2 regions of the Variovorax sp. Root434 genome follow, and region 2 is predicted to be linked to the other one. Evidence: predicted binding sites of a transcription regulator. Region 2 holds the regulator's gene; the other holds the start of a gene.
What was found. The regulator NrdR, encoded in region 2, represses ribonucleotide reductase genes. The targets are predictions, from matches to a motif close to CACNANATNTNGTG.
Positions count from the first base shown of each region.

Region 1: the regulator NrdR is predicted to act here: its motif matches at 6,971-6,984, upstream of ASD05_RS22870 (ribonucleoside-diphosphate reductase subunit alpha).

Region 1 covers NZ_LMEK01000025.1:449,168-458,769, reverse strand. The annotation lists gene ASD05_RS22890 (zinc-ribbon and DUF3426 domain-containing protein) at 1-823, shown strand, start outside; gene ASD05_RS22885 (carbohydrate kinase family protein) at 884-1,786, shown strand; gene ASD05_RS22880 (histone H1-like DNA-binding protein) at 1,869-2,387, opposite strand; gene ASD05_RS22875 (ribonucleotide-diphosphate reductase subunit beta) at 2,584-3,786, opposite strand; gene ASD05_RS22870 (ribonucleoside-diphosphate reductase subunit alpha) at 3,972-6,887, opposite strand; gene ampD (1,6-anhydro-N-acetylmuramyl-L-alanine amidase AmpD) at 7,237-7,860, opposite strand; gene ASD05_RS22860 (sigma-54-dependent transcriptional regulator) at 7,847-9,412, opposite strand; gene ASD05_RS22855 (two-component system sensor histidine kinase NtrB) at 9,418-9,602, opposite strand, start outside.
Region 2 covers NZ_LMEK01000012.1:332,352-341,953, forward strand. The annotation lists gene ASD05_RS30705 (Tfp pilus assembly protein FimT/FimU) at 73-318, shown strand; gene pilV (type IV pilus modification protein PilV) at 564-1,106, shown strand; gene ASD05_RS12100 (PilW family protein) at 1,103-1,927, shown strand; gene ASD05_RS12105 (PilX N-terminal domain-containing pilus assembly protein) at 1,924-2,619, shown strand; gene ASD05_RS12110 (pilus assembly protein) at 2,640-6,035, shown strand; gene ASD05_RS12115 (type IV pilin protein) at 6,039-6,500, shown strand; gene nrdR (transcriptional regulator NrdR) at 6,519-6,962, opposite strand; gene glyA (serine hydroxymethyltransferase) at 6,984-8,228, opposite strand; ZMP/ZTP riboswitch at 8,271-8,395, opposite strand; gene ASD05_RS12130 (lytic transglycosylase domain-containing protein) at 8,424-9,263, opposite strand.

The DNA of each region.
Region 1 (9,602 bases), on a different contig from region 2:
GCCACCGCTGCCCGTCGCCTCGCGCATCAAGAAGCGCGCGCTGATCGAGCATGCGAGCATCGACGACGATGGGGAGGGGGAGCGCGAGCAGCAAGAGAAGGACCACGACCAGGTGCAGATGCAGAAGGCGCTGCGCCGGGCCCGCATCAAGTCGGCGAAGATCGCGAGCGCCAAGGCCCGCGAGGAGCGTGCTGCCGCGAAGGCGCCGGCCGTGGTGGTGCAATCCGAGAGCGAAAGCGAGCCTGCCCCTGTGTTCTCCTCGGACTTCGAGCTGCCGGTGGGCCATCCCCTCGCAGACGAGGACGAGCTCGCCGAGAAGGCGCCCGGTTTCTGGCAGCGCAAGGGCGTGCGCATCGTGCTGATCTTGCTGGCGGTGCTCGCCGTGCTGCTGCTCGTCGTTCAGGTCATTCGCCATGAGCGCGACGGCATCGCGGCGCGCCAGCCGAACCTGCGGCCTGCCCTTGCGGCGCTGTGCCAGCACACCGGCTGCGAACTCGCTGCCCTGCGCCAGATCGGCGACATCGTCATCGAAGGCGCGGCCTTCGCGCGCGAGAAGAGCGGCGGCAACGACTACCGACTGAGCTTCACCCTGCGCAATGGCGCGACCGTGCCGCTCGCCATGCCGGCCGTGGAGCTCTCGCTGCTCGACACGCAGGAGCGCGCCGTGGTGCGTCGCGTGCTGATGCCGGCGGACTATGGCGCGCCGGCGGTACTGCCGGCCCGCGCCGACCGCGCGGCATCGCTGCCCCTGGTCTTGTCCGCATCGGAGGCCGCGGCGCTGCCGCCCATCGCGGGCTATCGCGTCGAAGCTTTCTATCCCTGAGCGGGGCGCCTGCCTGCACGCGTCCTTTTCTTCCCCAATTCTTTTACCAACGGTGCACCCATGGCAGCAGTGATTTGCGGTTCCCTCGCATTCGACACCATCATGACTTTCGAGGGCCGGTTCGCCGACCAGATCCTTCCGGACCAGCTGCACATTCTCAATGTGTCGTTCCTGGTGCCGACCCTGCGCCGTGACTTCGGCGGCTGCGCGGGCAACATCGCCTACAGCCTCAATGCATTGGGCGGCTCCGCGCTGCCCATGGCCACGCTCGGCAGCGACGGCGTGTCGTACCTCGAGCGCATGCGCTCGCTGGGCATAGATACCGAGTTCGTGCGCCAGCTCGACGACACCTTCACCGCGCAGGCGATGATCATGAGCGACGTCGACAACAACCAGATCACCGCCTTCCACCCCGGCGCGATGCAGCAAGCGCACATCACGAAAGTGGCGGCGCGCGACGACATCAAGCTCGGCATCATCGCGCCTGATGGTCGTGACGCGATGCTGCAGCACGCGGAGCAGTTCGCCGCCGCGGATGTCCCGTTCGTGTTCGATCCGGGCCAGGGCCTGCCGATGTTCGACGGCGAGGCGCTGCGCCATTTCGTCGACCTTGCGAGCTGGGTGGTGGTGAACGACTACGAAGGCAAGATGCTGTCGCAGCGCACCGGCTGGAGCCTGGCCGAAATCTCGAAGCGCGTGCGCGGCCTGGTGGTCACGCTGGCGGCCGAAGGCTGCGAGATCTGGACCGACGGCGAACGCGAGCACGTGCCGGGCGTGGTGGCCACCGAAGTGGTCGAGCCCACGGGCTGCGGCGACGCCTGGCGCGGCGCGCTGCTGTTCGGTCTGGAAAAGGGTTGGCCGCTGGCGCAATGCGCCGCACTTGGCAACAAGGTCGGCGCGCTCAAGATCGCGCAGCGCGGCCCGCAGAACTACGAGATCGACCGAAAGGCCCTGGGCCTCTGATCTTCCTTCTTCCCGAAGTACCAACAAAAAAGCCCGGCACCGCAAGGTACCGGGCTTTGCGCCTTCAAGGCCGCTGAGAAGCTCAGGGCTTGCTGGCCGTGGGGAACGGCCAGGCTGCCTGGGGATTCAGCGTCGTTTGCGCTGCAGGGGCAGGCGCTACGGCTGCGGCCTTGGCGGGCGCAGCGGCCTTGGGAGCCTTCGCAGCAGGCTTCTTGGCAGCAGGCTTTTTCGCGGCTTTCTTGGCCGCGGCCTTTTTCGCAGGCGCCTTCTTGGCAGCAGCCTTCTTCGCAGGGGCCTTCTTGGCGGCTGCCTTCTTGGCAGGAGCCTTCTTCGCCGCCGCCTTCTTGGCAGGAGCCTTCTTCGCTGCGGCCTTCTTCGCCGGAGCCTTCTTGGCAGCGGCCTTCTTGGCCGGTGCTGCCTTCTTCGCGGCTACCTTCTTGGCAGGCGCCTTCTTGGCGGCTACCTTCTTCGCTGCGACCTTCTTGGCCGGAGCCTTCTTCGCAGCTACCTTCTTGGCGGGAGCCTTCTTGGCTGCGACCTTCTTTGCCGGAGCCTTCTTTGCAGCGGCTTTCTTAGCCGGCGCTTTCTTTGCAGTTGCCATTTCTATTTCTCCTTGATCAAGTTGAAAAAATCAACCTATTGAAGCACTCCACGCACGTTGGGTGGCGTGAAGCGATTCATGGCGTTGGAATCTGAGCCCAGCACCATGAACACCTGAGCCCTCGTCCATGCCGCGCTCTTCGGCGCGATCGGTGGCAAGGGCAATTCTTGAATTCATTAATTATTGTCGGAAAGATTCAATCCCAGGAGAGCGCGCCACCCGACTGGTACTCGATCACGCGGGTTTCGAAAAAGTTGCGCTCTTTCTTCAGGTCAATCATTTCGCTCATCCAGGGGAAGGGATTTTCTTCGTTCGGGAAGAGCGTTTCGAGGCCGATCTGCTGCGCACGCCGATTGGCGATGTACCGCAGGTAGCCCTTGAACATGGAGGCATTCATGCCGAGCACGCCGCGAGGCATGGTGTCTTCGGCGTATTTGTATTCGAGCTCGACGGCGCGCATGAAGAGCGCCTTGATCTCGGCCTTGAACTCTGCCGTCCACAGGCCGGGGTTCTCGAGCTTGAGCTGGTTGATCAGGTCGATGCCGAAGTTGCAGTGCATCGACTCGTCGCGCAGGATGTACTGGTACTGCTCGGCGGCGCCGGTCATCTTGTTCTGGCGGCCCAGCGCAAGGATCTGCGTGAAGCCGACGTAGAAGAACAGGCCTTCCATCAGGCAGGCGAACACGATGAGCGACTTGAGCAGCGTCTGGTCGGTCTCGTGCGTGCCGGTCTTGAAGAGCGGGTCGCTGATGGCTTCGATGAACGGGATCAGGAACTGGTCCTTCTCGCGGATCGACGGCACTTCGTTGTAGGCGTTGAAGATCTCGCTCTCGTCCAGGCCGAGCGACTCGACGATGTACTGGTACGCGTGCGTGTGGATCGCTTCCTCGAAGGCCTGGCGCAGCAGGAACTGGCGGCATTCGGGGGCCGTGATGTGGCGGTAGGTGCCCAGCACGATGTTGTTGGCGGCCAGCGAGTCGGCGGTCACGAAGAAGCCGAGGTTGCGCTTGACGATGCGGCGCTCGTCTTCGGTCAGGCCGTTCGGGTCTTTCCAGAGCGCGATGTCGCGCGTCATGTTCACTTCCTGCGGCATCCAGTGGTTGGCGCAGGTGGCGAGGTACTTTTCCCAGGCCCACTTGTACTTGAACGGCACCAGCTGGTTGACGTCGGTCTGGCCGTTGATGATGCGCTTGTCGGAAGCCTTGACGCGCTGGGCGACGGGTGCCGCGGCACGCATCGTGTGTTGCTGCGCAAGCTGTGCAGTTTGCGCGAGCGACGAAGTCGGAGCATCCACCACACGGCCTGCGGGCGAACCGCTGGTCGATGCGTTGTGGTGCTGCAATCCTTGCTGCATATCCTTTGGTAAGGAGGGCTTGACTTCTTCGTCCCAGGTCAACATAGAAAAATCCAATGCTCAATTATCGGAGCAACGCGTGAGAGTTGCAAAGTGCTCGTTCACACCGTGCTCCATTTATGTGGTCGTTATGTTGCTCGCATGCGTCGCGCGGTGTCGGTCAATGCCTCGATTGATCGAACGCCGCGCGATTTTTTTCTTCGCACGCGCCTCGCTGATTCAGCGCAGCGTCACTGGCACGCTTCGCAGGTCGGATCGTCGACACCGCAGAACGCGATGTCGGTGGCGGGCATCGCGCTCATCTGTGCCTTTGCTGCGGCAGCGGCGGCTTCGAGTGCGCTCATGCCCGAGGGTGCGTCGTTGCCCGACGACACCGCATTGAGACGGCCCGATTGCACCGTCGATTTTTCGGCGTGCGTCGCGCTCTGCGTGCGCAGGTAGTACGTGGTCTTCAGGCCGCGCAGCCATGCGAGCTTGTAGGTGTCGTCGAGCTTCTTGCCCGATGCGCCGGCCATGTAGATGTTCAGCGACTGCGCCTGGTCGATCCACTTCTGGCGGCGCGCGGCAGCTTCCACCAGCCACGTGGTTTCGACTTCGAACGCGGTGGCGTAGAGCGCCTTCACGTCCTGCGGCACGCGGTCGATGGGGCGCAGCGAACCGTCGAAGTGCTTCAGGTCCATGACCATCACGTCGTCCCACAGGCCCAGGCGCTTCAGGTCGCGCACCAGGTAGTGGTTGATCACGGTGAACTCGCCCGACAGGTTCGACTTGACCGACAGGTTGCCGAAGCAGGGCTCGATCGAAGCGTCCACGCCGATGATGTTCGAGATGGTCGCGGTCGGGGCGATGGCCACGCAGTTCGAATTGCGCATGCCGTCGGCCTTGATCTTCTGGCGCAGCGTGTCCCAGTCGAGGGTGGCTGAGCGGTCGACCTCGACGTAGCCGCCGCGGGCCTTCTCGAGCAGGTCGAGCGAGTCGATCGGCAGGATGCCCTTGTCCCACAGCGAGCCCTTGTAGCTCGAGTACTTGCCGCGTTCGCGGGCCAGCTCGGTCGAGGCCCAGTAGGCGTGGTAGCAGATGGCTTCCATCGACTCGTCGGCGAACTGCACGGCTTCCTGCGAGGCGTAGGGAATGCGCAGTTCGTACAGCGCGTCCTGGAAGCCCATCAGGCCCAGGCCGACCGGACGGTGGCGCAGGTTGGAGTCGCGCGCCTTCTTCACGGCGTAGTAGTTGATGTCGATCACGTTGTCGAGCATGCGCATCGCGGTCGAGATGGTGCGCTTGAGCTTTTCCTGGTCGACCTTGCCGTCCTTCAGGTGCTGCAGCAGGTTCACCGAACCCAGGTTGCAGACGGCGGTTTCGGTGTCGCTGGTGTTCAGCGTGATCTCGGTGCAGAGGTTCGACGAGTGCACCACGCCGGCGTGCTGCTGCGGTGAGCGCACGTTGCAGGCGTCCTTGAACGTGATCCAGGGGTGGCCGGTCTCGAACAGCATCGTGAGCATCTTGCGCCACAGGTCGGTCGCCTGGATGGTGCGAGCGGGCTTGATGTCGCCGCGGGCAGCCTTCTCTTCGTAGGCCACGTAGGCCTTCTCGAAGTCGGCGCCGAACAGGTCGTGCAGGTCGGGCACGTTGGAGGGCGAGAACAGCGTCCAGGTGCCCTTTTCCATCACGCGGCGCATGAAGAGGTCGGGGATCCAGTTGGCCGTGTTCATGTCGTGCGTACGGCGGCGGTCGTCGCCGGTGTTCTTGCGCAGTTCCAGGAACTCCTCGATGTCGAGGTGCCAGGTTTCCAGGTACGTGCAGACCGCGCCCTTGCGCTTGCCGCCCTGGTTCACGGCCACGGCCGTGTCGTTCACCACCTTCAGGAATGGCACCACGCCCTGCGATTCGCCGTTCGTGCCCTTGATGTGGCTGCCCAGCGCGCGCACGCGGGTCCAGTCGTTGCCCAGGCCGCCGGCGAACTTCGACAACAGCGCGTTTTCCTTGATCGACTCGTAGATGCCGTCCAGGTCGTCGGGCACGGTGGTCAGGTAGCAGCTCGACAGCTGCGAGCGCAGCGTGCCGGCGTTGAACAGGGTGGGCGTGCTCGACATGAAGTCGAACGACGACAGCACTTCATAGAACTCGATGGCGCGCGCTTCGCGGTCGATTTCGTTCAGCGACAGGCCCATGGCCACGCGCATGAAGAAGGCCTGCGGCAGCTCGATGCGGGTCTTGCGCACGTGCAGGAAGTAGCGGTCGTACAGCGTCTGCAGGCCGAGGTAGTCGAACTGGTTGTCGCGCTCAGCCTTCAGGGCGGCGCCCAGGCGGGGCAGGTCGTACTGCAGCAGCTTCTCGTCGAGCAGGTCGTTGTCCACGCCCTTCTTGATGAACTGCGGGAAGTAGTCGGCGTAGGCGGTGGCGCGCTCGACCGGCATCACTTCGCGGCCGATGATCTCCTTGAAGATCGTGTGCAGCAGCAGGCGCGCGGTGGCGAAGGTGTAGTCGGGGTCCTTCTCGATCAGCGTGCGGGCCGCGAGGATGGACGCCTTGTAGACCTCGTCGAGCGGCACGCCGTCGTACAGGTTGCGCATCGTCTCGGCGACGATCGGCGCGGCCGTGATGCTGTCGCCCAGGCCTTCGCAGGCGGACTCGATCAGGCCCTTGAGTTCGTTCAGGTCGAGCGCGACCAGCTCGCCGTTGTCCAGCACGTGCAGCGCGGGAGCGGCCGGCACGTCCTGTTCGCCCTGCTTCGAACGCTCTTGCGAGCGGCGCTCGCGGTACAGCACGTAGGCGCGGGCGATTTCATGGTGGCCGCCGCGCATCAGGCCGAGCTCGACCTGGTCCTGCACGTCCTCGATGTGGAAGGTGCCGCCGCCCGGACGCGAACGCACCAGCGCGCGGATCACACCCTGCGTGAGCACGTCGACCGTTTCGCGCACGCTGGCGGAAGCCGCGCCCTGGGTGCCGTGCACAGCCAGGAAGGCCTTCATCATCGCGATCGCGATCTTGTTCGGCTCGAAGGGAACGACGGCGCCGTTGCGTCGGATGATCTGGTAGTGGGCGAGGTTCTGGCCGCTGGGGGAGCCAGCAGTGTCTCGCTGCTGTTGCAGTGACGTCGAGGGAACGGCACGCGGGGTCGATTGGGGGTTCAGAGCTGTTTGCATTCGCTTCCTCTCGGTTGGCAATTCTTGTTGGATGGCGACGCCTGGTCCGGGCGCCGCGCCGGTGTGGATGACCGGACGGAGGACACTATATCTAGGGTGCCGGGGGTCTACAAGCCACTACAGGTAGTGTTTTGCGGCAATTTTTGGTAGTAGGGGTAACTATCTAGGCATCGACACGGCCGTCGATGCCGCGTGAACACTGGACTATGGTCGCGCAACCCGCATGGAGCTTGGCTTGCAAGACGATTTGGGCCTGCAGGGCGCATGGTTGCTGCATCGCGCGTTCACAACTTTCGTATTGCTGCGCTGCACGAGTGGCGCATCGCGAGACGCCGGGCGATTGAAAAAATTAGCGCTGCGTCACCTGCGGCGGAAACATCTGTGGATTCCAGCCGAGCTGTTCGCGCAGCCGACGCCACTCGAAGCCGGCGCCAGGGTCCTGCTTGCGGCCCGGCGCGATGTGCTCGTGGCCGGCGATGTGCGCGATCGGATAGTGCTGCGCGACCGCTGCGCACAGGCTCGCGAGCGTCTCGTATTGCAGCTCGTCGAACGGTTGGCCCTCGAGTCCTTCGAGCTCGATGCCGACGGAGTCGTCGTTGCAGTTGCCGCGGCCGCGCCACGACGATGCGCCGGCGTGCCAGGCACGGTCGTCGCAACTCACGAACTGCCAGAGTTCGCCGTTGCGGCGCACGTAGAAATGCGAGGACACCTCGAGCCCGCGGATCGACTGGAAGTAGGGGTGCGCGTCCCAGTCGAGCTGGTTGGTGAAGAGCCGCTGCACCGCATCGCCGCCGTATTCGCCGGGCGGCAGGCTGATCGAGTGCAGCACGATGAGGTCGGTCTGCGCGTCAGTCGGCCGGGGTCCGAAGTTGGGCGAGCGCAGCGCCTTCGCGAAGCGGTACCAGCCGGCTTGCCAGAGCCCGTCGTCGCCGTTGTTGGGTGCGCCGGGCGTGGGTGCTTCAGTCGTCGGCATGGCTGCTCGCGCCATCGTCGCCGTTGGGCGTGGTGATGCCCAGCCGCGCGATGCGGTAGCGGATCTGGCGCAGGCTCATGCCGAGCCGTGCGGCGGCCGCGGTGCGATTGAAGCCGCTCTCGTGCAGCGCGCGCACGAGGATCTCGCGCTCCTGCTGGTCGAGGTAGGCCTGCAGGTCGGAGGGCAGCGGCGGCGGTGCGGCCTTGGGTGGCGCGACCGGTGCGATCGGCAGCGGAGCCAGCGCGACAGCAGATGCATCGGCGGCGGGCGACGGCGGCGCCGGTGCGGATGCCGCGGCTTCGACGGAGGCAGTGAAGCCGCCCATCAGGTCGAGGTGCAGTTCGTCGCCGTCGTTCAGCGCCACCGCGCGGTGCAGCAGGTTCTCGAGCTCGCGCACGTTGCCGTTGAGCGGATGCTGCGCGAGGCGGCGCAGCAGTTCGTCCGAGAGGTGCGGCACCGGCAACCCGCCGTCCTGCGCGATGCGCGACAACAGCGCGGCGCACAGCGCGGGCAGGTCCTCGCGGCGCTCGCGCAATGCGGGTACCGCGATCTCGATCACGTTGAGGCGGTAGAAAAGGTCTTGCCGGAAACGGCCGGCCTGCACTTCGGCATGCAGGTCTTTATGGGTGGCGCTCACGATGCGCACGTCGACGGCATCTTCCTGCGTCGAGCCGATCGAGCGCACGCTGCGCTCCTGGATCGCGCGCAGCAGCTTCGACTGCATGGCCAGCGGCAGGTCGCCGATCTCGTCGAGAAACAGCGTGCCGCCGCGCGCGGCCTGGAAGTAGCCGTCGCGGTCCTGCGACGAGCCGGTGTACGAGCCCTTCTTGGCACCGAAGAACTCGGCTTCGAGCAGGTTCTCGGGAATCGCGCCGCAGTTCACCGCGACGAACGGCCCCTCGCTGCGCTGGCTGCAGGCGTGCACCGCGCGCGCCACCAGTTCCTTGCCGGTGCCCGATTCGCCGCGCACCAGCACCGGCGCCATGCCGCGCGCCACCTTGGCGATGCGCGACTTGACGAGGCGCATGGGTTCCGAATCGCCCACGAGGCGGTCGAGTGCGGCGATGCCGGTGCTGGAGGTGGCCACCACGGCGTCGCTGATGACGTTGTTGTTGACGGCGGGCGCAGCCTGCGCCAACTTGGCCGTCGGCTGCGGCGCGTGCCGCGCCTGCACCGCGGAGGCCACCACGGCGCGGAACTGTTTCAGGTCGACCGGCTTCGTGAGGTAGTCGAAGGCGCCGGCCTTCAATGCTTCCACCGCGTTCTCGGCGGAGCCATAAGCCGTCATCACCACGCAGCGCTCGCTGCGCTGGTCTTTCTGGATGCGGTGGATGATTTCCATGCCCTGTCCGTCGGGCAGCCGCATGTCGGTGATCACCGCGTCGAAGCGGCCGGCCTCCAGGTGCTCCCACGCTTCCGACACGCTGCCGGCGGCCTCGACGCGATAGCCCTCGCGCAGCAGCGTCAGTTCGTACAGCGTGCGCAGGTCGGGTTCGTCGTCGATGACGAGGATCTGCGCCGGCCGCTGGGTGGAAGGGGTGGAGTTGCTCACGGGCGTTATTGTGTCAGCCGGTTTTCGCTGGCGGCAAAGCTGACGAAGAATTCGTTGCCCTCGGGTCCGCCCGGCACCAGCGCGCGCCGCTCGTAGCCGATGGTGGCGCCGTGCCGCCGGCACAGTTCGCGGCACAGGAACAGGCCCAGCCCGCTGGAGCGGCTCTCGGACGAGAAAAAGGGCTCGAACA
Region 2 (9,602 bases):
AATTTCCGGCTATTGCAATCAGGGGAGAAGCGTCCGTCCGGCACCGTGGTGCAAGGCGGCGGGCGATACGACATGAACAACAGATTCTGCGCGTCCGCGCGGGGCTTCACGCTGGTCGAAATGATGACCGTCATCGTACTGATGACCGTCCTGCTGGCCATGGCGCTGCCCAATTTCAGCAGCCTGATCGAAAAGTATCGCGTACAGGGCATGGCCTCGGCCTTGATGGCGAGCCTGAGCCACGCGCGCTCCGAGGCCGCCCGGCGCGGAAAAACCGTGACCCTCCAGCAGCGTGCAGAGTGCCGCGGCAGGGATTAGAGCTGCGGCTGGGACACGACGGTTAGCAGCGGGGACACCGTCGAAACCCTCAGGCGGCAAGACCCCGACACGCGGGTCGCGATCGGAAAGAGTTCCCTCGGTGCCGTGTCCTTCGATGCCATGGGCCACTCTGCAGGCGTTGCCAGCTTCAGCTTCCGCCCGGCCGGGAACGACGCTTCGCCCAATGCCGCCGCAGTGTGCGTGGCGCTCGGTGGGCGCGACCGGCTGGTGAAGGGGAGCGCAACGTGCTGAGCGTTCCATTTCGCAAGCCGCGCGGGAGCCAGGCGGGCTTTTCGCTGATCGAGGCCATGGTGGCCGTTCTCGTGCTCTCGTTCGGCCTGCTGGCGCTGGCCGGCCTCCAGCTGCGCGTGCTCGCAGACAGCGCGGGTGCCAGCAACCTGAACATGGCCGTGCAACTGGCCGGCGACATGGCCGACCGCATCCGTGCCAACCTTGTCACGGGCGCCACGGCCGACAGCCCCTATGTGGCCGACTGGTCGCCGGCAAGCGCTGCCGCACCCGAGCGTTCATGCGCAGGGGCCGATGCCAGCTGCAGCGCCGTCGAGCTCGCGGCCTACGATCTGTGGAACTGGAAGCGCACGGTAGCAAGTGCGTTGCCGGGCGGACTGGCCGACATGCAGGGCAAGGCGGCGGCCGGCGGCTTGCTGTTCATGCACATCGCCTGGGACGAGCCTGCCGTCGTCAACCCGATCGCGCCGGATCCGGCCTGGAGCTGCCCGACGGGCAAGGCCTGCCTGGAAGTCGTCGTTGCGGTGCCGCAGCCATGAACGACAAGGCCCGCGCTCCTCGCCCGCCGCAGGCCGGCTTCACGCTGGTCGAGTTCCTCGTCGCGCTGATCATCGGCATGCTGGTGGTGCTGGCTGCCATCGCCAGCATGCTCGGCACCCGCAACACAGCCATGACGAGCGACGACGTCAACGCGCTCCACCAATCGTCGGCATTGGCGTTCAGGCTGCTGGGCCAGCAGATCCGGCAGGCCGGCTACATCCCCATCGACGCGACCGAGCCGCTGTACTACTTCAATGCCAATGCGGACAGGAACACCAATCTTGCGAGCGAGCCGGCCTTCTTCGCGATCAAGGGAGAGGAGTCGCCGGGCGGTTCGGTGCACGACAGGCTGAAGATCGGCTACGCGCCGAATCCCGATCACTTCAAGGACTGCCTGGGGCAGGGCGCCAAGAACGCGGCGGGCGACGTTTACGACCCGGCCATTCCTGTCGCTCCGGACAACGTGCGGGTGATCACCAGCGAGTTCTCGGTGGCGAACGGCGTCCTGAGATGCAAGGGCAGCGGCAATACCGCGCCGCAGCCGATCATCGACGGCGTCGAGCGCTTCGATGTCGCGTACGGCGTAGGGGCTGCGGCGGGAAGCGAACAGGTGGTGCGCTACGTAACGGCCGATGACGTGGCGAGCTTCAACCGCGTTCGCACGGTGCGCGTCTGCCTGCAACTTGCGGGCAGTTCCAGGAACAACCCGAGCGGCGGCTATACCGATTGCGACGGCAAGTCGCAGGCCAGCGGCGATGGCAGGCTGCGGCGCGTCTACACGGCGGTATTCGCGCTGCGAAACAACCTGGGGGCGCTGTGAGGCGCGCGCTCCGGTTCGGCGGTGGTTCCGGCGCCTGGTTGGCGCAGCGTGGGTTTTCGCTTTTCATCGTGCTGATCATGCTGCTGCTCTCAGCGCTGCTGGCGGTGGGCGGCGCGCGAGTGGCGCAGTTGCTCGAGTCGGTGGCAGGCAACCAGCGCGAACACCAGCGCGCCTTCGAGGCTGCGGAAGCCGCGCTGCTGGATGCGGAGCGCGACATCCGGCAACTGGCTTTTGCCACCGCAACCCAGACCTACGTGGCCTGTTCGACGCTCCCGGCGTCGCGCTGCCGCAAGGCCGACGATGGCCGTGTCTTCCCCGACAGGGAAACCGGCTGGGTGACTGCCTACATGGCCGACGGCGCCAACAGTTGCGAGCAAGGCATCTGCTATTTCTCCGCGGCCGATTCGGTGGCGGCTGCGTCCGGCAGCGAGGCCTACCGGTTCTGGACCCGTACCGCGTATGTGAACAAGCATGCGTCGTACGGGCAATTCACGGGGGCGCCCGCTGCGGGCAATCCGGCGCTGGCCAGCGCCAGGTACTGGATCGAAGTCATCGACCGCAAGAACAGCAAATACCCGCTGTACCGAATCACCGCCGTCTCCACGGGGGCGCGCAGCGCGAGCGCCGCAGGCGGGACGCGGGTCGAATTGCAGGTGTCCTTCGATCCGGACCCGGTCACCAAGGTGAATTGAGCATTGCGAGAGGGAGGCATATGAACATCGACAGGTTTTCGAGGAACGCCCTGGTGTGCGGCTTGGTACTGGCGCAGGCCGTTGGCCACGCCGGGCAGTATGTGTTGGCACAGGCGCCGCGCAGCACCACAGTCGATGAGCCGGCGCCGAACGTGATCGTGTCGGTCGACAACTCGGGGAGCATGGCCTGGTCCTCGCGGGCGTCGGACGGGCAAGCTGCGCCGCCTCCCGGAACGCCCAACCGGATGGAAGCGCTGAAGACCGCGCTCCGCGCCAATTTCTCGGTGGCCAACATTCCCGATGACCGTATTCGTCTCTCCTGGCAGGCGATGAACGGCAACAAGGACAACAGCTGCGTCGGGTTCTTCGGCGATACCTCGCCAGGCACCTACCAGGCCGGCGGCTGCCGGATCAACGGCCTCGCCAACGCGAATCTGATGAATTCGCTGGGCGGCACGCACCGCGCCGCGTTCATGAACTGGGTCGACGCCCTGGCCGCGGGCGGCGGCACACCGCTGCACGCCATGATGACCCGCGCCGGCGAGTACATGAAGACCACCGGGCGCTACAGCCCTTACTCGGACGACCCGGGCGTGGAGGGAGCCACACAGTCGAGCTGCCGCAAGTCCTTTCACATCTTCATGACCGACGGCGACTACAACTTCTTCGGATTCAACCCGGATCCGGCGGCGCTCGGCATGCCGGCCATCGGCAACGCCGACGGGACGAACCGCGTCCTGCCCGATTCCATGGACTACCTGCCGCGCGCGCCCTACAAGGACAATGCCGGCGCCATCAGCGACAGCGCCAACTGGGCGAGGGATGCCACGGGCAACTGGAGGCCGATCGCGGAATACCGTCCGACCCTGGCCGACATGGCCTTTCACTACTGGGCCAGCGACCTGCAGCCGGGCGTGCCGAACAATCTCAGGAAGATCGTTGCGGAAGCCGGCAACGTCACGATAGGCACGGCGACCGTCCCCGAGTACTGGAATCCCAAGAACGATCCGGCCACCTGGCAGCATCTGACGACCTACACCGTCGGTTTTGGCGCCGCTTCGTCGTGGACGGGCGCACCGGCCATTTCAGCCGAGACCGCGCAGCCGACGTACAGCGGGGACTATGCGCGCCTGGTCGATGGCTCGGCCACCTGGATGAACCCGCTGGCGAGCACGGCGACGGAAACCGAGACCAGCTCGTCGAATGGAACCAGAATATTCCCGCCCTGGCGTTCCGGCAGCGGCTCCTATGGCTATTACCACGAGAAGGCTGCCAACGCCGCCGCCGTGCGCATGGACCTCTGGCATGCCGCGCTCAACAGCCGTGGCACCTTCACGCCGGCCTCCAATTCGCAGGCGCTCAGCGATGCTTTCAGGTCCATCCTCGGGCAGATCCTGCTCAACACCAGCATCCCGCTGACTTCGATTTCGGCGAGTGCCTCCAGGGTGTCGACCGGCACGGCGGTCTATCGAGCCGGCTACGACTCGGCCGACTGGTCGGGCGCGCTCACCGCCACCAGGTTCGGTGCCAACGGCAGGCTGGCCGCTACGTCCGACTGGTCGGCGCGCGGGCTGCTCGATGCCCGCATGGCCGCAGGGGGCGCGCACGACGGCGATCGCAAGGTGCTGAGCTTCTCGGGCACTGCCGCGGCAACGGCCACCAGTGCCGCAACCACGGGCTCCGGCGTGCCGTTTCGCTGGGCCAGCCTCAGCGACGTGCAGAAGGCCGCGCTCAAGGGAACCGCCAGCACAGACACCGCGAGCATCGCGCTCGGCCGTGCCGTGCTCGATTTCCTGCGCGGCGATCGCAGCAACGAGGGCGCCGGCCTTCAATTGCGCAAGCGCGGCCATGTGCTCGGTGACATCGTGGGTTCCAGTGTCTGGTATGCGGGGCAACCCAGGAGCGGTTTCACCAACGATGCATATGCCACGTTCGCCGCCACCGCTCGCACGCCCATGGTCTACGTGGGCGCCAACGACGGCATGCTGTATGCCTTCAATGCGGCCACCGGCAGGGAAGAGTTCGCCTATGTGCCCGAAGGCCTCTACGGCACGGCGGCCGCACCCGGTCTCAAGCGGCTCAGCGAAACCGCCTACTCGCACAGGTACTACGTCGACGGCAGCACCTTCGTGGCCGACATCTACATGGGGGCGGCTGCCACGGCCACAGCCACGGACGCCGAGAAGGCGGCCGGGTGGAAATCCTTCCTGGTGGGCACGCTGGGAGCCGGCGGCAAGGGCTACTTCGTGCTCGACGTCACCAAGCCCGAGAACATCGACGAGTCCAGGGCTGCCAGCGTGGCGGTGATCGATACGACCGCGCTTTCCGATAGCGACCTGGGCCATCAGTTCCAGCAACCCGCGCTCGATTCCTTCTCCAGGCGTGCGCTGCAGGTGGCGCTGCTGAACAACGGCCGCAAGGCCGTGATCCTCGGCAATGGCTACAACAGCACGAGCGAGAAAGCGGTGCTGTGGATCCAGTATCTCGACGGCGACAAGTCGGTCCTCAAGATCCCCGCGCCTGCCACACAGGGCAGCGGCACCGGCAACGGGCTTTCCGCCCCGCGCGTGGTGGACCGCAACGGCGACGGCAAGGTCGACTTTGCGTACGCCGGCGACCTGCTCGGCAACCTGTGGCGGTTCGACCTGAGCGATGCCGACAGCCGCAAATGGAAGGCCACCATGGGCTCGGGCGCGACCGCGTCGAGCCTCGACGACGTGCCGCTGTTCACGGCCGGCGCCACGCAGCCGATCACGGCGGCGCCGGTGGTCGTCGGCCATCCGCGGGGCGGCTACATGGTGGTGTTCGGCACGGGTCGCCTGTTTGCCGCCGGCGATGAAAGCACTGTCGCCAGCCAGTATCTGTACGGCGTCCGGGACCGGGCCAACGGCAGCACGGGCACCGCGGCATTGACCGACCTTGTGGCGCAGGCCATTGGCACCGACGCCGTCAGGGAAGGTGATGCCGAGTTCCGCACCGTTTCGGGCAACAGTGTGAGCTACAGCGGTTCCAGCGCCAGGCGCGGCTGGTACCTCCGACTGCCGGCCGCCAGGGAGCGCATCGTCTATCCGGGCGACGCGCTGAGCAACAGCGCCGGCTTGTTCTCGACCACCATTCCCGGCACCGGCAGCAATCCGCTCGATTGCACCGCGGGCACCGGCGACGACGGCTGGTCGATGGTGATCGACTTCTTCAGCGGCTCGGCCCCTGACGGCATCGCCTACAACGGGTCCGGCACGGCTGGCGGCTACCTCGGCTTTCGCAATCGTTCCGGCAGGGACGACATCGCCTTCGAGCCGCAGGACCGGGAAAAAGGCAAGGACGTCATCTGCAATGCGGCCGGCGAATGCAATGCGCCGAAGCGGCCGGATATCGTCCGGCGCTTCGGCTGGCGCAACCTGATGTCGTCGAACTAGGCCATGGACAAGCATCCCAAGGCGCAGGCCAAGGAGCGGTTCCGCTCGCGCGGCTTCACGCTGATCGAGCTCATGATCGTGACGGCGGTGATCGCCATCCTCGCGGCAATCGCCTACCCGAGCTATACGCGCTATGTGCTGCGGGCCAAGCGGGCCGATGCCAAGCAGCAGTTGCTGCAGGCGGCGCAATGGACAGAGCGGTACCTGACCGTCAATGGCAGGTATCCCCCGGCGACCGTCGCGCTGCCGGCAGGGCTGCGGCAGGCGCCGTCGTCCGGTACGGCGAACTACGCCATCGGCTATGCCGCGAGAACAGCGACCACCTACACGCTGCAGGCCGTGCCGGAGGGCGCATCGCGCAACGACGAGTGCGGAACACTGACGGTGAACCAGCAGGGTGTCAGGCTGGCTGCGGGCCAGGCCGACGCTTCGGATGCGCTGGTGCAGCTTTGCTGGAATCGTTGAGAGGCCGGCGCCCGGCCCTCAGATGTCGCGCAGTAACTGCCTGAACTCGTCCACGTCCTCGAAGCTCCGGTACACCGAGGCGAAGCGCACGTAGGCGACCTTGTCGAGCTTCTTGAGTTCGCGCATCACGAGTTCGCCAACCTTGGTCGAGTCGATTTCGCGCAGGCCGCTGGCCAGCAGCTTCTGCTCGATGCGCAGCAGGGCGTTGTCGATCTGCTCGATGCTCACCGGACGCTTGCGCAGCGCCAGCATCATCGAGGCGCGCACCTTGGTCGAGTCGAAGTCGGCGCGGCTGCCGTCCTTCTTGACCACCACGGGGAAGTTGACGTCAGGCCGCTCGTAGGTGGTGAAGCGCTTGTCGCAGGCGCTGCATTGGCGGCGCCTGCGCACGAAGTCGGCGTCTTCCGAAACGCGGGTCTCGACGACCTGCGTTTCAAGATGACCGCAAAAAGGGCATTTCATGCGGTCAGGTCTTCCAGGTGATCAGCGGTAGACCGGGAAGCGGCTCGTCAGCGCGTGCACCTTGGCGCGCACCGCGTCGATGTTCGCCGCATCGCGCGGGTTCTCGAGCACGTCGGCCACCAGGTTCGCGGTGATGCGAGCCTCTTCGTCCTTGAAGCCACGCGTGGTCATCGCCGGGGTGCCGATGCGCACGCCGCTGGTGACCATCGGCTTTTCCGGGTCGTTGGGGATCGCGTTCTTGTTGATCGTCATGTGGGCGGCGCCCAGGACGGCTTCGGCTTCCTTGCCCGTGATGCCCTTGGCGCGCAGGTCGACCAGCATGACGTGGCTTTCGGTGCGACCACTCACGATGCGCAGGCCGCGCTCGGTGAGGGTGTCGGCCACGATCTGGGCGTTCTTGACCACCTGTTGCTGGTAGGCCTTGAACTCGGGCGCCATGGCTTCCTTGAACGCGACGGCCTTGGCGGCGATCACGTGCATCAGCGGGCCGCCTTGCAGGCCCGGGAAGATCGCACTGTTGATAGCTTTTTCGTGCTGCGACTTCATCAGGATGATGCCGCCGCGCGGGCCGCGCAGGCTCTTGTGGGTGGTCGAGGTGACGACGTCGGCGTGCGGCACCGGGTTGGGGTACACGCCCGCGGCCACGAGGCCGGCGTAGTGGGCGATGTCGACCATGAAGATCGCGCCCACGTCCTTGGCCACCTTGGCGAAGCGCTCGAAATCGATGCGCAGCGAATAGGCCGAGGCGCCCGCGATGATCAGCTTGGGCATGTGCTCGTGCGCCTTGCGTTCCATCGCGTCGTAGTCGATGGCTTCGTTGGCGTCCAGGCCGTAGCTCACCACGTTGAACCACTTGCCGCTCATGTTCAGCGGCATGCCGTGCGTCAGGTGGCCGCCTTCGGCCAGGCTCATGCCCATGATGGTGTCGCCGGGCTTCAGGAAGGCCAGCATCACTGCTTCGTTGGCCGAGGCGCCGCAATGCGGCTGCACGTTGGCGGCGTCGGCGCCGAAGATCTGCTTGATGCGGTCGATGGCCAGCTGCTCGGCCACGTCGACATGCTCGCAGCCGCCGTAGTAGCGCTTGCCCGGGTAGCCTTCGGCGTACTTGTTGGTGAGCTGCGAGCCCTGGGCGGCCATGACGGCCGGCGAGGCGTAGTTCTCGCTGGCGATCAGCTCGATGTGGTGTTCCTGGCGCGCGTTTTCGGCTTGGATCGCGGCCCAGATTTCGGGATCGGTCTGTTCGACCAGGATATTGCGTTGGTACATGGCAGTCCTTTGAAGACGAGGTCCTTGTTCTTCAACCAAAACAAGGGCTGCCCAGGCGAACGGCTGAACGCCTGTGGTGCCAGGCGGTACGCTTCCCAGTGGTGTTCCACGTCAGCGCGTGGCACCTTGTTCGGATGCTGCGCCTATCGCCAGTCGCGTACCGGCCGAGTGTAGCTCACACCCGGCCCGCGAAGCTCAGGAAACAGAGGAGAGCAGGGCGACCTTGGCCGGTTCGGTGCTGCGTTCCTCGGGCTTGGGGGGCACTGCCACGGGGATCGGCTGCGCGCGCACGCTCGGCGGCGTGACGGTCGACGGCGCGCGGCCGTTGGCCACCTGCCGCAGGCGCTCGTGCTCGGCCATCACCTTGCTGGCGTAGCCGCCGTCGTCCTCGAGATTGGCCGCGCCCACGTAGTAGCGCAGGCCGCCTTCGAGCGAACCGGCGCGGGTGATGCATTCCTGCAGCACCTTCACGCCGACACGCATGTTGGTCACCGGATCGAAGGCGGTGAGCGTGCCGCCCGCGCTTTCGTACTTGTCGCCGTGCACGCGGGTCATGACCTGCATCAGGCCTTGCGCGCCGACCTGGCTCTGGGCGAACGGATTGAAGCTGGACTCGACGGCCATGATCGCGAGGATCAGGGTCGGATCGATCTTGGTGCGCTTGCCGATGCCGTAGGCCTCGGCCACGAGCACGCTCAACGGCTCGGCGGCCACGCGGTACTTCTTGCTCAGCCAGTAAGCCACGGCGGCCTGCTGCTTGGGCAGGTCGGCGGGGCTCGCGGCCGTGGTGCGCTCGATGGCGGTCGGCTCCAGGTCGGTGGCTTCAGGCGCGGGCTTGCGCGACTGCAGCCAGCCCATCAGTTGCTCCTCGCCGGTCTGGCGCAGGTCGGGCCGCGCCACGAGGGCGAGGGCCGCGAACACGATGGCCAGTCCGACCAGCGCAAACCCGTTGTGGGTGATTTCAAAAAAGCCGTCTGTCACGTCGGACACGAAGGTCCGTAGCCCGCGGGCTGTGGCATGGAACGCCTTGTTCATCGCTCTTCCTTTCTGTGCGGCACCTGCTCGCAGCGCCTGGAAAGGCGATGGATGAAAGGCAACAGCGCTTGGATTGGTACGAATCAGGCTCCGCGCATGGAGTGAAGGGGGTTGAGGGCGCGGCGACCTGATCAAGCCGGGGGAATTCGGCAGCGGATTCAGGGAGGCTCTGCTGCATCGGGCAGTCGGAGCAGGGCGGATTCTAGCGTGGCTAAATACCCGGTCAAGCATAAGAAATTGTTTCCTTATGCTAATAAATGGTTAAAAAAGCGACTGGCAAGAGGTGTTTAGGTTTACGGGAAACCCCTTGGCAAAATGCGTTTGCAATCCGAGGGTGCG